Regions from separate parts of the Planococcus plakortidis genome, predicted to be linked through region 2. Evidence: a T-box and tRNA genes for the amino acid it is inferred to sense, from the RefSeq annotation. Region 2 holds a T-box; the other holds one or more tRNA genes.
The links. The T-box of region 2 lies ahead of leuS (leucine--tRNA ligase). A T-box ahead of a tRNA ligase gene usually reads a tRNA of that ligase, here a tRNA-Leu.

Region 1 (7,128 bases), 220 kb from region 2:
CAGACCACCAGCTAAGGTCCCCAAATATCCGTTAAGTGGAAAAGGATGTGGCGTTGCTTAGACAACCAGGATGTTGGCTTAGAAGCAGCCATCATTTAAAGAGTGCGTAATAGCTCACTGGTCGAGTGACACTGCGCCGAAAATGTACCGGGGCTAAACGGATTACCGAAGCTGTGGATGGACATCTGAGATGTCCGTGGTAGGAGAGCGTTCTAAGGGCGGTGAAGTCAGACCGGAAGGACTGGTGGAGCGCTTAGAAGTGAGAATGCCGGTATGAGTAACGAAAGACGGGTGAGAATCCCGTCCACCGAATGCCTAAGGTTTCCTGAGGAAGGCTCGTCCGCTCAGGGTTAGTCGGGACCTAAGTCGAGGCCGATAGGCGTAGACGATGGACAACAGGTTGATATTCCTGTACCACCTCCCCGCCGTTTGAGTAATGGGGGGACGCAGAAGGATAGGGTGAGCGTGCCGTTGGTTGTGCACGTCCAAGTTGTGAGATGAGAAACGAGGCAAATCCCGTTTCTGTATACATCAAGCAGTGATGGCAAGAGGTTTAACCTCAGAGTCCCTGATTTCACACTGCCAAGAAAAGCCTCTAGCGAGGCGGGAGGTGCCCGTACCGCAAACCGACACAGGTAGGCGAGAAGAGAATTCTAAGGTGAGCGAGTGAACTCTCGTTAAGGAACTCGGCAAAATGACCCCGTAACTTCGGGAGAAGGGGTGCTCTGGTAGGGTGAATAGCCCGAGAGAGCCGCAGTGAATAGGCCCAGGCGACTGTTTAGCAAAAACACAGGTCTCTGCAAAACCGTAAGGTGACGTATAGGGGCTGACGCCTGCCCGGTGCTGGAAGGTTAAGGGGAGTGCTTAGCGCAAGCGAAGGTGCGAACCGAAGCCCCAGTAAACGGCGGCCGTAACTATAACGGTCCTAAGGTAGCGAAATTCCTTGTCGGGTAAGTTCCGACCCGCACGAAAGGCGTAACGATCTGGGCACTGTCTCAACGAGAGACTCGGTGAAATTATAGTACCTGTGAAGATGCAGGTTACCCGCGACAGGACGGAAAGACCCCGTGGAGCTTTACTGTAGCCTGATATTGAATTTTGGTGCAACTTGTACAGGATAGGTAGGAGCCAGAGAACCCGGAGCGCCAGCTTCGGGGGAGGCGTCGGTGGGATACTACCCTGGTTGTATTGAACTTCTAACCCACAAGCCTAAGCGGCTTGGGAGACAGTGTCAGGCGGGCAGTTTGACTGGGGCGGTCGCCTCCTAAAGAGTAACGGAGGCGCTCAAAGGTTCCCTCAGAATGGTTGGAAATCATTCGCAGAGTGTAAAGGCACAAGGGAGCTTGACTGCGAGACGGACAGGTCGAGCAGGGTCGAAAGACGGACTTAGTGATCCGGTGGTTCCGCATGGAAGGGCCATCGCTCAACGGATAAAAGCTACCCCGGGGATAACAGGCTTATCTCCCCCAAGAGTCCACATCGACGGGGAGGTTTGGCACCTCGATGTCGGCTCATCGCATCCTGGGGCTGTAGTCGGTCCCAAGGGTTGGGCTGTTCGCCCATTAAAGCGGTACGCGAGCTGGGTTCAGAACGTCGTGAGACAGTTCGGTCCCTATCCGTCGCGGGCGCAGGAAATTTGAGAGGAGCTGTCCTTAGTACGAGAGGACCGGGATGGACACACCGCTGGTGTACCAGTTGTTCTGCCAAGAGCATCGCTGGGTAGCTATGTGTGGCCGGGATAAGTGCTGAAAGCATCTAAGCACGAAGCCCCCCTCAAGATGAGATTTCCCATTGCGCAAGCAAGTAAGATCCCTCAAAGACGATGAGGTAGATAGGTTCGGGGTGGAAGCGTGGCGACACGTGCAGCTGACGAATACTAATCGATCGAGGACTTAACCAACAAACTGAAACGCGTTTCCAATGTCGATTTATCCAGTTTTGAAAGAATAAGATAATATTTTTTAAAATAATACTTGAAAAAATCGGTATTATTGATATAATAAATCTTGTCTTTCAAATTAATACAGTCTAGTGATGATGGCAAAGAGGCCACACCCGTCCCCATCCCGAACACGGAAGTTAAGCTCTTTTGCGCCGATGGTAGTTGGGGGTTTCCCCCTGTGAGAGTAGGACGTCGCTAGGCTAGTTATTATTCCGAAGTAGCTCAGTGGTAGAGCACCGCACTGTTAATGCGATGGTCGTAGGTTCGAATCCTACCTTCGGAGCCAATTATGGAGAGCTGTCCGAGTGGCCGAAGGAGCATGATTGGAAATCATGTAGGCGGGCAACCGTCTCAAGGGTTCGAATCCCTTGCTCTCCGCCAGTATCTCAAGCTCAAAATTATGGCCCCTTGGTCAAGCGGTTAAGACACCGCCCTTTCACGGCGGTAACACGGGTTCGAATCCCGTAGGGGTCACCATTCATGGAGGATTAGCTCAGCTGGGAGAGCATCTGCCTTACAAGCAGAGGGTCGGCGGTTCGATCCCGTCATCCTCCACCATTTCTTTTATACATATAATCAATATAGAAGGAAACTTTAAGATTATCGCGGGGTGGAGCAGTTCGGTAGCTCGTTGGGCTCATAACCCAAAGGTCGCAGGTTCAAATCCTGCCCCCGCAACCAAATGGTCCCGTGGTGTAGCGGTTAACATGCCTGCCTGTCACGCAGGAGATCGCCGGTTCGATCCCGGTCGGGACCGCCATTTTTTAAATAATATGGGTCAGTAGCTCAGTTGGTAGAGCATTAGATTGAAGCTCTAAGTGTCGGCGGTTCGATTCCGTCCTGACCCACCATATTTTTTCTCCATGCCGGAGTAGCTCAACTGGTAGAGCAACTGACTTGTAATCAGTAGGTTGAGGGTTCAAGTCCTTTCTCCGGCACCATTCGGTGGGGTAGCGAAGTGGCTAAACGCGGCGGACTGTAAATCCGCTCCTTCGGGTTCGGCAGTTCGAATCTGCCCCCACCACCAGTTTTTAGGGGCATAGTTTAAAGGTAGAACAGAGGTCTCCAAAACCTCCGGTGTGGGTTCGATTCCTACTGCCCCTGCCAATTTACTTGAATATTAAGATGGCGGTCGTGGCGAAGTGGTTAACGCACCGGATTGTGATTCCGGCATTCGGGGGTTCAATTCCCCTCGTCCGCCCCTTGCTTTTCATCAAATTTCAAATTCAATGTACTAATAACGTGGCGGTCGTGGCGAAGTGGTTAACGCACCGGATTGTGATTCCGGCATTCGGGGGTTCAATTCCCCTCGTCCGCCCCAGTATTATTGGGGTATAGCCAAGCGGTAAGGCAACGGGTTTTGATCCCGTCATGCCCTGGTTCGAATCCAGGTACCCCAGCTTTTGCGGAAGTAGTTCAGTGGTAGAACGCCACCTTGCCAAGGTGGAGGTCGCGGGTTCGACCCCCGTCTTCCGCTCCATTATATCTAGGCGGCATAGCCAAGCGGTAAGGCATGGGTCTGCAACACCCTTACCACCGGTTCGAGTCCGGTTGCCGCCTCCAAAATATTTTGCCGGCGTGGCGGAATTGGCAGACGCGCGGGACTCAAAATCCCGTTCCTTCACGGGAGTGTCGGTTCGACCCCGACCGCCGGTATCATGCTCATCACTCTGCCAAGTGATGAAGAAAAACCCTGACTCTTATGTCAGGTTTTTTTTCTTTGGATAATTTAATAAAATTATTAGAATTGAGTTGGTGAAAGTTTTTTTAAAAAAAACAAAAAACCCCTTGCAAAGTAATCGATTTATTAATATAATAATTAATGTTCCTAAAGCAGTACTAGATGCTGCTGGATCTTACTTTGCCGGCGTGGCGGAATTGGCAGACGCGCGGGACTCAAAATCCCGTTCCTTCACGGGAGTGTCGGTTCGACCCCGACCGCCGGTATCATATTCATCACTCTGCCAAGTGATGTAAACTGTAAAGCCCTGACTTAGTCAGGGTTTTTTTTGTGCCTTAAAGTATGTAGTTTTCGAAATGCGTAATAGTTGCTATTGATCGTTCAATAAATTTATTTTTGTGTATTATATTTATTTCATGAATAGGGAAGCATATAAAATACTTATTATGGATGTGAAGTGATATTTTCTTCTTTATCTTGAGGAGAAGTAAATCTGATGGAATGGACAGATGTGCTAGATAAGGGATGTAGACTCTAGGGACGGGTCTATTCCTTAGAAATTTGAGAAAGGGAAAGGGGCAGCTTTCATTGGAAGTTGTCTTTTTCTATTTTTTGGCACTTGTTTGACGAAAAGAAAGGAAGTCTATACGGTGCGTGTTATAATAATCAAAATCATGATCTTGCAGGGGTGAGAGTATGACTGAAGAACGCTGGTTTGATGAAGAGATTATGGATATTCTTGATAAACAAGCCGTACGTTTAGGAGAAGGTTTGAGACAGGACGAAGCAATCCATAGGCTTGAAGTATGGGGGCATAATGAATTGCCTGAAGGAAAACGTGAGCCTGCCATTATAAAATTCCTTAAGCATTTCCACGATGTTTTGATTTATGTTCTGCTGGCAGCAGCAATTATTACAGTCGTTCTCGGACATTATATTGATACGATAGTCATTCTGGCTGTTGTGGTCATCAATGCAGCAATCGGTTATATTCAACAGAATAAGGCGGAAAAAGCGTTGGATAGTATCCGTGATATGTTGTCAATTAAGGCAGCAGTTCTGCGATCTGGCAAACGGATTGAAATCCTGGCGACTGAACTTGTGCCAGGAGATCTTGTTTACTTGAGGGCTGGCGATAAAGTGCCGGCAGATATGCGTCTTGCAGAGGAGGCGAATTTGCTGGTGGAAGAATCGTCTTTGACGGGCGAGTCGGAAGCTGTCGAAAAACAGACAGATAAGCTTCCAGCAGACACAGTACTCGGTGATCGCACTAATATGGTGTTTGCGGGAACATCTATCGCGTCAGGTTCAGGTATTGGTATTGTTACAGCTACAGGAGGATCTACTGAACTTGGGAAAATCAGCAGTGCGATGGAGTCTGTTGAGAAATTACAGACTCCTTTGTTGAAACAGACGGCTCAATTCGGGAAACGTATTTCGATGATTATTGTGCTATGCGCGATCGGTATGTTCTTTATCGGTTACTCGTTCCATGACTATGCTACAGCTGAATTATTGCTAGCAATTATCGGATTGACTGTGGCTGCGATTCCAGAAGGTTTGCCGGCGGTCCTATCGATTATTTTAGCGCTAGGGGTCCAGACCATGGCAGGCAAAAACGCCATAGTCCGGAATTTGCCATCAGTTGAAACTTTAGGGGCAGTAACAGTCATTTGTTCGGACAAGACAGGCACATTAACGAAAAATGAAATGACGGCAACTTCTGTGATTCTGTCAGACGGGGAAATCCAAGCTAGCGGTGTTGGCTACTCGCCTGAAGGGACATTGAAACTAAATGGCAAAAAGGTTTATTTAACGGATCATCCAAGATTAATGAAGTTTTTGTCCTGTGTCAAAACGGTCAATGATGCACATTTATTAAAAGATGCTAAAGGAAACTGGGCAGTCAGTGGAGGGGCTACAGAAGGATGCTTGCTGACACTTGTTGAAAAGGCTGATCAGAGTGTTGAAAAGTTGCCTGTGCTTTCGAAAATCCCATTCGATTCCTCCTATAAGTACATGGCGGCATTAGTTGAAGAACAGGGAAGTAAATGGATTTACGTTAAAGGGGCTCCTGAAAAGCTATTGAAGATGGTTCCAGAGAAAGAACATGTTGAATGGGAGGCGAAGATTGCCGAACATGCAAAACGCGGTGAACGGCTCCTGGGGGCGGCTGTAAAACAGGTGGATTATCATATTGATGAAATTGGGCACGAAGATATGGAGAGCGGTTTTGAATTTTTGGGGCTTGCAGGCATTATTGATCCGCCCAGGGAAGAAGTGATAGAGTCGATTGCACAATGTAAACAGGCAGGGATCCGCGTAAAAATGATTACAGGAGACCATAAGGAAACTGCAGTGGCGATTGGGTCCCAGCTTGGCATCGGGGATGGCCTGAAAGCGATTGAAGGCCGGGAACTGGATGGATTGAACAGCCGGGAACTAGAAGCGGCAGCGTTGGAATATGATATTTTTGCACGGACCAGCCCAACGAATAAATTACAATTGGTGGAGGCTCTTCAGGCCCAGGGACAGGTGTGTGCAATGACTGGAGACGGGGTTAATGACGCTCCCGCGTTGAAGCGGGCGGATATTGGCATTGCGATGGGGATTAAAGGAACTGAAGTGTCGAAGGAAGCGGCTGAGATGGTGCTGGTCGACGATAATTTCAGCACGATTGTCAATGCAGTGAAAGAAGGGCGCCGTGTATACGATAACTTGAAAAAAACCATTTTGTTCATTTTACCGACAAACGTGTCGGAAGGACTGCTCATTTTTGTCAGCATTCTTTTTGGCACCACGATTCCTTTAACCCCAGTACAAATCTTATGGGTCAACATGATTACGGCGGTAACGATCTCTTTGGCGATTGCGTTTGAAAAGCTGGAGCCTGGTACGATGGAGCGGCCGCCACGGAAAGCGCAAAGTCCCTTGCTTAGCGGATATTATATTTTCCGCATCGTTTTCGCGTCAACGATCATCGGCGGCGGTATTCTGTGGATGAACAGTGTGCTGGAATCTAGGGGCTATGAGCAGGGAATCCTGCAGACGATGACTCTGCAAGCATTGGTGATTTCGCAGCTGTTATATTTGTTCAATTGCAGGAGCGAGCGGCGATTTGCGTTGAATCGTGACTTCTTTTCCAATAAAGCGGCGTTTATCGTATCGGTGATTTTACTTGTAGTACAGCTCGCAGTCACGTATGTCCCGTTCATGAACATCTTGCTTGGGACGGAACCGATTGCGCTCGGGTATTGGGTCTGGCCGCTCTTGATCGGCCTGAGCGTATTTATTATCGTAGAGCTTGAAAAATGGCTAATGCGTTCGATGGAACGAGTTGGAAAACGATCGAAAACTAATCAAACCAAGCACGGGTGAAGGAGGAGTTATGAAAAAGATACATAGCGAAATCATTGAATTCAGGGGAAGCCATTATGATTATGGAATGATGCAAGGAATAGCGCTTAAAGAATCGATTACATTGCACAACCGCCGTGGGCAATGG
Region 2 (7,128 bases):
TGATGGACGACGATAAAGTGACGGGCATCCGCCTGCATTCAGGCGAGGAATTCCAATCGCTTGCAGTGGTTGTCGCAGTTGGCGGAAAAGCCGTGCCACAGACCGGCTCGACCGGTGACGGCTATCCTTGGGCAGAAAAAGCAGGACATACCGTCACCGACCTCTATCCGACGGAAGTTCCGTTATTGTCGAACGAACCGTTCATCAAATCACGCGACCTGCAAGGGCTTGCCCTGCGCGATGTCGCCGTCACGGTGCTCAACAAAAAAGGCAAAGCTCTCGTCACCCACCAGATGGATATGCTGTTCACCCATTTCGGATTGAGCGGCCCGGCGATACTGCGCTGCAGCCAATACGTCGTCAAGGAAATGAAGAAAAATGGCGGCCAAGCCGTGACCGTCCGCATCAATTCCATGCCGGATGACAACGCGGAATCGGCTTTCCAGCTGCTTAACAAGCTCATGAAAGACGAACCGAAAAAAGCCTTGAAAAATGTCTGGAAAAGCTTAGCTCAAGAACGCTGGCTGCTGTTCCTATTGGGTCGTGCAGGCATTGACCCGCAACTGACCGGCGCTGAACTGCCGGCAGATAAAGTCCGTGCACTCGCAGCCGAAATGACGGCGTTCACGATGACCGTTTCCGGCACTCAGCCGATCGAAAAAGCGTTCGTCACAGGCGGTGGCGTGTCGATCAAAGAAATCGAGCCGAAGACGATGCATTCGAAGAAAAAGCCCGGCTTGTTCTTCTGCGGCGAAATCCTCGATATCCACGGCTACACCGGCGGCTACAATATCACGTCCGCCCTTGTTACCGGACACGTCGCAGGAAAAAACGCAGCCGAATTCGCTGCTTCTTATCAAACCGAAAGTCCGATTGCATAAGCAATCGGGCTTTTTTATGGAATAAACAGTGTTTCGACTGCGCTCCTTTAAAATAAACGGAATTAAATCAGAGAGGTTTCATGTGGAAGTGTTCCTAAGCATTGATTTGGTTGTCATCTTAGTATTCGCCGCCCGGCTTTGGGTTGGCCTTTGGCAATAAGCCAGGAAGAACACCTGTCTTATTGCGTCAGCTCACCCTTGACGCTCGGCGGCTGGGCAATTTTATTGTGTGAAGACTGTTTAAGCAAATCTGCTTCTTTATTAAGTTACCGGCTTGCGGGGAAATCGCTTCCCTAATTGAGCGTGGAATAGGATAGTGAGAGTTTTCTTGCGGAAATGTTATTAAATATTGATTTAAGTTTCATCTTAGTATTCGCCGCCTAGCTTTAGGTTGGCCTTTGGCAATAAGCCAGGAAGAACGCCTGTCTTATTGCGTCGGCTCACCCTTAACGCTCGGCGGCTGGGCAATTTCGTTGTGTGAAGATTGTTTACGCAGGTCTGCTTCTGTATCTAGTTGCCGACTAGTGGGGAAATCGCTTCCTGAGATGAAGCATCTGACTGGTCAGTCCTTGAATTGATACAATTGTTATTTTATTTAACAGTTGAAGACCGACGTCACTTCATTCTCTAACCTGGTTGAATCAAGTTTTAGAATATGATGCATCTTCACACCTTCTGCTGAGTGAGCTAAATAATTTACCTTCCACTCTAAAATTAGAGACGGAGCAGAAATGGCTGACTCCTGGGGAACTGCGCGGGCTGGCGAGACAAAGGTGGCGCTCTTTGCCACCTTGGCTCAATACCCACCCCATCCCCGGGCAGCTGAAAACGCGACGTCCTGTCGCATCAGCTGCATGACTCGCATCCTGCGAGCCCAAAGCAGCCATTGGAGTGCAGTCGAATAGCGGACACTTTTCCACTCACTTCTTTAATCTTCCTTGTCACATTCATATTCGAATCACAATAGAAAAGCCGCCAGGGGGATCTCCCTGGCGGCTTTCATTATTTATCCTACAACGATATTAACCAATTTACCTGGAATGGCAATGACTTTGCGCACTTGCTTGCCTTCTGCCGCCTTTTGGACGTGCTCGTCGGCGAGCGCCGCTTCTTCCAGTTGTTCTTTCGTGCTGTCTTTCGCGACAGTCAGCTTGCTTCTCACTTTGCCGTTTACTTGGACGACGATCTCGATTTCATCGTCAACCAGTTTCGACTCATCAAACGTCGGCCATGCTTCATACGTTACCGTTTCGCTATGCCCGAGTTTATTCCAAAGCTCTTCGGCCAAATGCGGCGCGATCGGCGACAGCATCTTCACGAAGCCTTCGATATATTCTTTCGGCAAATTGTCCGCCTTATAGGCTTCGTTGATGAACACCATCATTTGCGAAATCGCCGTATTGAAGCGCAGGCCGTCAAAGTCTTCGGTTACTTTCTTGACAGTCTGATGATACACTTTCTCCAGTTTGCCGTCGTTTTGTTCAACGACTTTGCTTGAGATCGTTCCGTCTTCAACCAGCAAGCGCCAGATGCGGTCGAGGAAGCGGCGTGATCCGTCGAGCCCGTTCGTTGACCAGGCGATCGACGCTTCAAGCGGCCCCATGAACATTTCGTACATGCGCAGCGTGTCCGCGCCGTGGCTTTCGATGATCTGGTCCGGATTGACGACATTGCCTTTGGATTTCGACATTTTTTCGTTGCCTTCCCCGAGGATCATCCCCTGGTTGAATAACTTCTGGAACGGCTCTTTCGTCGGTACGACGCCAAGGTCATACAACACTTTATGCCAGAAACGCGCATACAATAAGTGAAGGACGGCGTGTTCCGCACCACCGATATAGACATCAACCGGAAGCCAGCGTTTCAACAGTTCCGGATCCGCGATGGCTTCGTCGTTAACGGGATCGATAAAGCGCAAATAATACCAGCAGCTGCCGGCCCATTGCGGCATCGTGTTCGTTTCGCGGCGGCCTTTCATGCCGGTTTCGGGATGCGTGACATTGACCCATTCCTCGATATTGGCAAGCGGCGATTCGCCTGTCCCGCTCGGCTTGATGTCCGTTGTGACCGGAAGCTCGAGTGGCAAGTCCGCTTCGTCAACAGGCGACATCGTGCCGTCTTCCCAGTGGATGATTGGGATCGGCTCACCCCAATAACGTTGGCGGCTGAACAGCCAATCGCGCAAACGGTACGTGATTTTCTTCTCGCCGACGCCTTCAGTTTCGAGCCAGTCGATCGCTTTTCCAATCGCTTCCGTTTTGTTCAAACCGTCAAGGAAACCGGAATTGACGAGTTCGCCGTCGCCGGCGTACGCTTCTTCGTCGATATTGCCGCCAGAGACGACTTCAACGATCGGCAACCCGAATTGTTTCGCGAATTCGTAATCCCGTTCATCGTGTGCCGGCACGGCCATGATTGCGCCTGTCCCATAAGTCGCGAGGACATAATCGGCGATCCAGATCGGCATTTTCTCGCCGCTTGCCGGATTGATCGCATAAGCTCCAGTGAAGACACCCGTTTTATCTTTCGCGAGATCGGTACGTTCCAAATCGCTTTTCGTTTTCACTTTGTCGATATATTCGGCAACTGCTTCGCTTTGTTCAGATGTCGTGATTTCACCGACCAATTTATGTTCCGGGGCAAGCACCGCGTAAGTTGCGCCGAAAATCGTATCCGGGCGCGTCGTGAATGCGCGGAATGAAAGCCCAGTGCCATCGATTTTGAATTCAAGCTCCGCACCTTCGGATTTTCCGATCCAGTTGCGCTGCATGTCTTTCAAGCTTTCCGGCCAGTCAAGTTCTTCCAGGTCCTCAAGCAGGCGGTCTGCATATTCCGTAATCCGCAACACCCATTGGCGCATCGGGCGGCGTTCGACCGGATGGCCGCCGCGCTCGGAAACCCCGTCGACCACTTCTTCATTGGCGAGCACCGTGCCAAGTGCCGGGCACCAGTTGACCGCTACTTCATCGACATATGCCAAGCCTTTATTGTAAAGCTGGATGAAGATCCACTGCGTCCATTTATAATACTTCGGGTCGGTCGTGTTGATTTCACGGTCCCAATCATAGGAGAAGCCAAGTTCCTGGATTTGGCGCTTGAAGGTCTCGATGTTTTTCGCCGTGAACTCCGCTGGGTCGTTTCCGGTATCAAGCGCGTATTGCTCAGCCGGCAAACCGAACGCATCCCACCCCATCGGATGGAGCACGTCGTAACCTTGCATGCGTTTTTGGCGGCTCAAGATATCGGTCGCTGTGTAGCCTTCCGGATGCCCGACGTGAAGGCCGGCACCTGATGGATACGGGAACATATCGAGTGCATAGAATTTTTCCTTGCCCGGCGTGTTTTTCGTTTTGAAGGTTTTGTTTTCCTGCCAGTGCTTTTGCCATTTCTTTTCGATTTCCTTGTGGTTGAAAGACATTTCCTATTTTCCTCCTCTAAATACAAGCGGATGCCCGCATGTCCTGCATATTCTTTAGCAAAATAAAAAAATCCCGCCCCTTAAAACTAAGGGACGGGATTTTTCCCGCGGTACCACCCAAATTAGCGATTGCTCGCCCAACTTGATTCCTTAACGCGGAAAACGGCGCAATCACTGCGCAGACTCCAAGGCGAGTTCAACCATCCTGCATGCCGGCTCGCACCACCCGCCGGCTCTCTTTGATGCAAAAATGCTCTACTACTCCTCTTCACGGCCATTTGCTATTGATTCCATTTTAGCTGAGCGCCTGTCTTTATGCAATAGCTCAGTGTACTTTCACGCTGTCTGTATTCAACTCGGCATCGGTTGCAGCGACGACCTCGTCTACTGTATGGCCTTCGAATACTTCTTTCAGCACAAGGCCGGAATCCGTCACTTCGATGACCGCCCGTTCCGTGATGATCAAATTGACTACCGCTTTACCGGTCAACGGCAGATCACATGCTTTCTTGATTTTCGCTGAACCATCCTTCGAGACATGGTCCATGATGACGATGACTTTTTTCGCGCCGTGCACGAGGTCCATCGCGCCGCCCATGCCTTTGATCATTTTCCCTGGAATCATCCAGTTAGCCAAGTCTCCGTTTTCTGCAACTTCCATGCCGCCAAGGATCGCGACATCGATATGCCCGCCGCGAATCATCGCGAATGACTCTGCGCTCGTGAAGAATGCGGAGCCCGGGATCGTAGTGACGGTTTCTTTCCCGGCGTTGATCAAATCGGGATCGACTTGGTCTTCAGTCGGATACGGTCCGATTCCGAGGAGCCCGTTTTCAGACTGCAAGACCACTTGTTTATTATCGGAAATGAAGTTTGCAACCAAGGTCGGCATGCCGATGCCAAGGTTGACGTAATCTCCATCGTTGATTTCCTTTTCCGCACGTTTTGCGATTCGTTCTCTGATAGCCTGTTTGTCCACTGTTGTCCCCATCCTTTCTTAACGCGTCGTCAAACGCTCGATTCGTTTTTCCTGGTCTGCCTGCAACAGTCCTTGCACGTAGATGCTTGGCGTTTGCACATGGTTCGGGTCGATATCCCCGATTTCCACCAAATGCTCAACTTCCGCAATCGTCACTTTACCGGCAGCTGCCGCTAGCGGATTGAAGTTCTGTGCAGTCTTGTTGTAGACAAGATTGCCCATTTTATCGGCTGTATGTGCACGCACCAGCGAAAAATCAGCTGTCAATGCCATTTCGAGCACATGCTCTTTGCCGCCGAATTCACGGATTTCCTTACCCTCTGCCACAGTGGTACCGACGCCTGCCGGTGTGAAGAATGCCGGAATGCCGGCCCCGCCTGCGCGCATCTTTTCAGCGAGCGTTCCTTGCGGTGTCAATTCGACTTCGATTTCTCCGGACAGTACTTGACGTTCGAATTCCTTGTTTTCCCCGACATATGAGCCGATCATTTTTTTGATTTGCTTGTTTTTCAGCAATAACCCGAGGCCCCATTCATCGACGCCGCAGTTATTGGAAATGACGGTAAGGTCTTTTACCCCTTTATCGACGAGCGCCAGGATCAGCTGTTCCGGAATCCCGACCAGCCCGAATCCCCCAACCATGATGGTGGCGCCGTCTTGTATCGGTTCGACTGCCTCTTTGGCAGAATTGTAAATCGGTTTCATCGCGCGTTTCCCCCTCTGCAACATTAACTGAATTTTATTTCAATAAAACGCTTCCATTACCAATTTAACCAAAAGTCCGTAGTAAACGCAACAAGGACAATGTTGACATGATTATAGGCGCCTTTCCCGATGGCGGCAGCGTGGTATAATGTCAGCTGAGGAGGGTTTTATGATGGACAACGAATTTCCTTTCCCGAGTGACGGGAAGCGCTATTATACATGGAACCGCCATCTACGCGGTCAGTTCGGCGAAAAGATCATGAAAATCTCGCTCGATGCCGGATTCGATTGCCCGAACCGCGATGGCACGGTCGCTTTTGGCGGCTGCACATTTTGTTCCGTCGCCGGATCTGGTGATTTCGCCGGAGACCGGGTGGACCCGATCCCCGTCCAGTTCGAGCAAGTGAAGGCGAAAATGCACCGCAAATGGAAAGACGCTAAATACATTGCTTATTTCCAAGCGTATACGAATACCCATGCGCCGATCGAGGTCATCAAGAGACAATTCGAAGCGGCACTCGCACAGGACAATGTCGTCGGCATCAGCATCGGCACACGGCCTGACTGCCTGCCGGATGAAGTCGTCGAATACTTGGCCGAACTTAACGAACGCACGTATTTATGGGTAGAACTCGGGCTGCAGACTGTCCATGAGCGCACTGCGCAGCTCATCAACCGGGCGCATGACTTTGACACATACAAAGAAGGTGTCGACAAACTCCGCGCACATGGCATCAATATTTGCAGCCACATCATTAACGGCTTGCCGCTTGAAGACCGGGACATGATGATGGAAACCGCACAGGCAGTCGCAAAGCTCGATGTACAAGGCATCAAGATCCATCTGCTGCACTTGCTCCAAGGCACGCCGATGGTCAAGCAATATGAAAAAGGCATGCTTGAATTCCTGGAAAAGGACGCCTATATCCAACTCGTCGCCGACCAGCTTGAAATCATCCCGCCTGGCATGGTCGTCCAGCGCATCACCGGCGATGGCCCGATCGATTTGATGATCGGCCCGATGTGGAGCACGAATAAATGGGAAGTGCTGAATGGCATCGATAAAGAACTCGAAACCCGAGGCAGCTGGCAAGGCAAGCATTATGCAGGGAGCGTGATTATATGACTTTGCAGCGCGTCTTGCC

Region 1: it has a tRNA-Leu gene. The T-box ahead of leuS (leucine--tRNA ligase) is inferred to sense a tRNA for this amino acid. The anticodon was not compared.

What each region holds. Positions count from the first base shown of each region.
Region 1 covers NZ_CP016539.2:1,046,488-1,053,615, forward strand. The annotation lists rRNA gene BBI15_RS05255 (23S ribosomal RNA) at 1-1,900, shown strand, start outside; rRNA gene rrf (5S ribosomal RNA) at 2,028-2,143, shown strand; tRNA gene BBI15_RS05265 (tRNA-Asn) at 2,154-2,228, shown strand; tRNA gene BBI15_RS05270 (tRNA-Ser) at 2,234-2,323, shown strand; tRNA gene BBI15_RS05275 (tRNA-Glu) at 2,345-2,419, shown strand; tRNA gene BBI15_RS05280 (tRNA-Val) at 2,425-2,500, shown strand; tRNA gene BBI15_RS05285 (tRNA-Met) at 2,547-2,623, shown strand; tRNA gene BBI15_RS05290 (tRNA-Asp) at 2,627-2,702, shown strand; tRNA gene BBI15_RS05295 (tRNA-Phe) at 2,718-2,793, shown strand; tRNA gene BBI15_RS05300 (tRNA-Thr) at 2,808-2,883, shown strand; tRNA gene BBI15_RS05305 (tRNA-Tyr) at 2,887-2,969, shown strand; tRNA gene BBI15_RS05310 (tRNA-Trp) at 2,976-3,049, shown strand; tRNA gene BBI15_RS05315 (tRNA-His) at 3,071-3,143, shown strand; tRNA gene BBI15_RS05320 (tRNA-His) at 3,188-3,263, shown strand; tRNA gene BBI15_RS05325 (tRNA-Gln) at 3,271-3,342, shown strand; tRNA gene BBI15_RS05330 (tRNA-Gly) at 3,348-3,422, shown strand; tRNA gene BBI15_RS05335 (tRNA-Cys) at 3,432-3,505, shown strand; tRNA gene BBI15_RS05340 (tRNA-Leu) at 3,515-3,598, shown strand; tRNA gene BBI15_RS05345 (tRNA-Leu) at 3,806-3,889, shown strand; gene BBI15_RS05350 (cation-transporting P-type ATPase) at 4,320-7,001, shown strand; gene BBI15_RS05355 (C45 family autoproteolytic acyltransferase/hydrolase) at 7,012-7,128, shown strand, end outside.
Region 2 covers NZ_CP016539.2:1,264,252-1,271,379, reverse strand. The annotation lists gene BBI15_RS06495 (BaiN/RdsA family NAD(P)/FAD-dependent oxidoreductase) at 1-881, shown strand, start outside; gene leuS (leucine--tRNA ligase) at 1,888-4,299, opposite strand; T-box leader at 4,386-4,580, opposite strand; gene BBI15_RS06485 (3-oxoacid CoA-transferase subunit B) at 4,625-5,278, opposite strand; gene BBI15_RS06480 (CoA transferase subunit A) at 5,297-5,983, opposite strand; gene mnmL (tRNA modification radical SAM protein MnmL/YtqA) at 6,153-7,109, shown strand; gene mnmM (tRNA 5-(aminomethyl)-2-thiouridylate-methyltransferase MnmM) at 7,106-7,128, shown strand, end outside.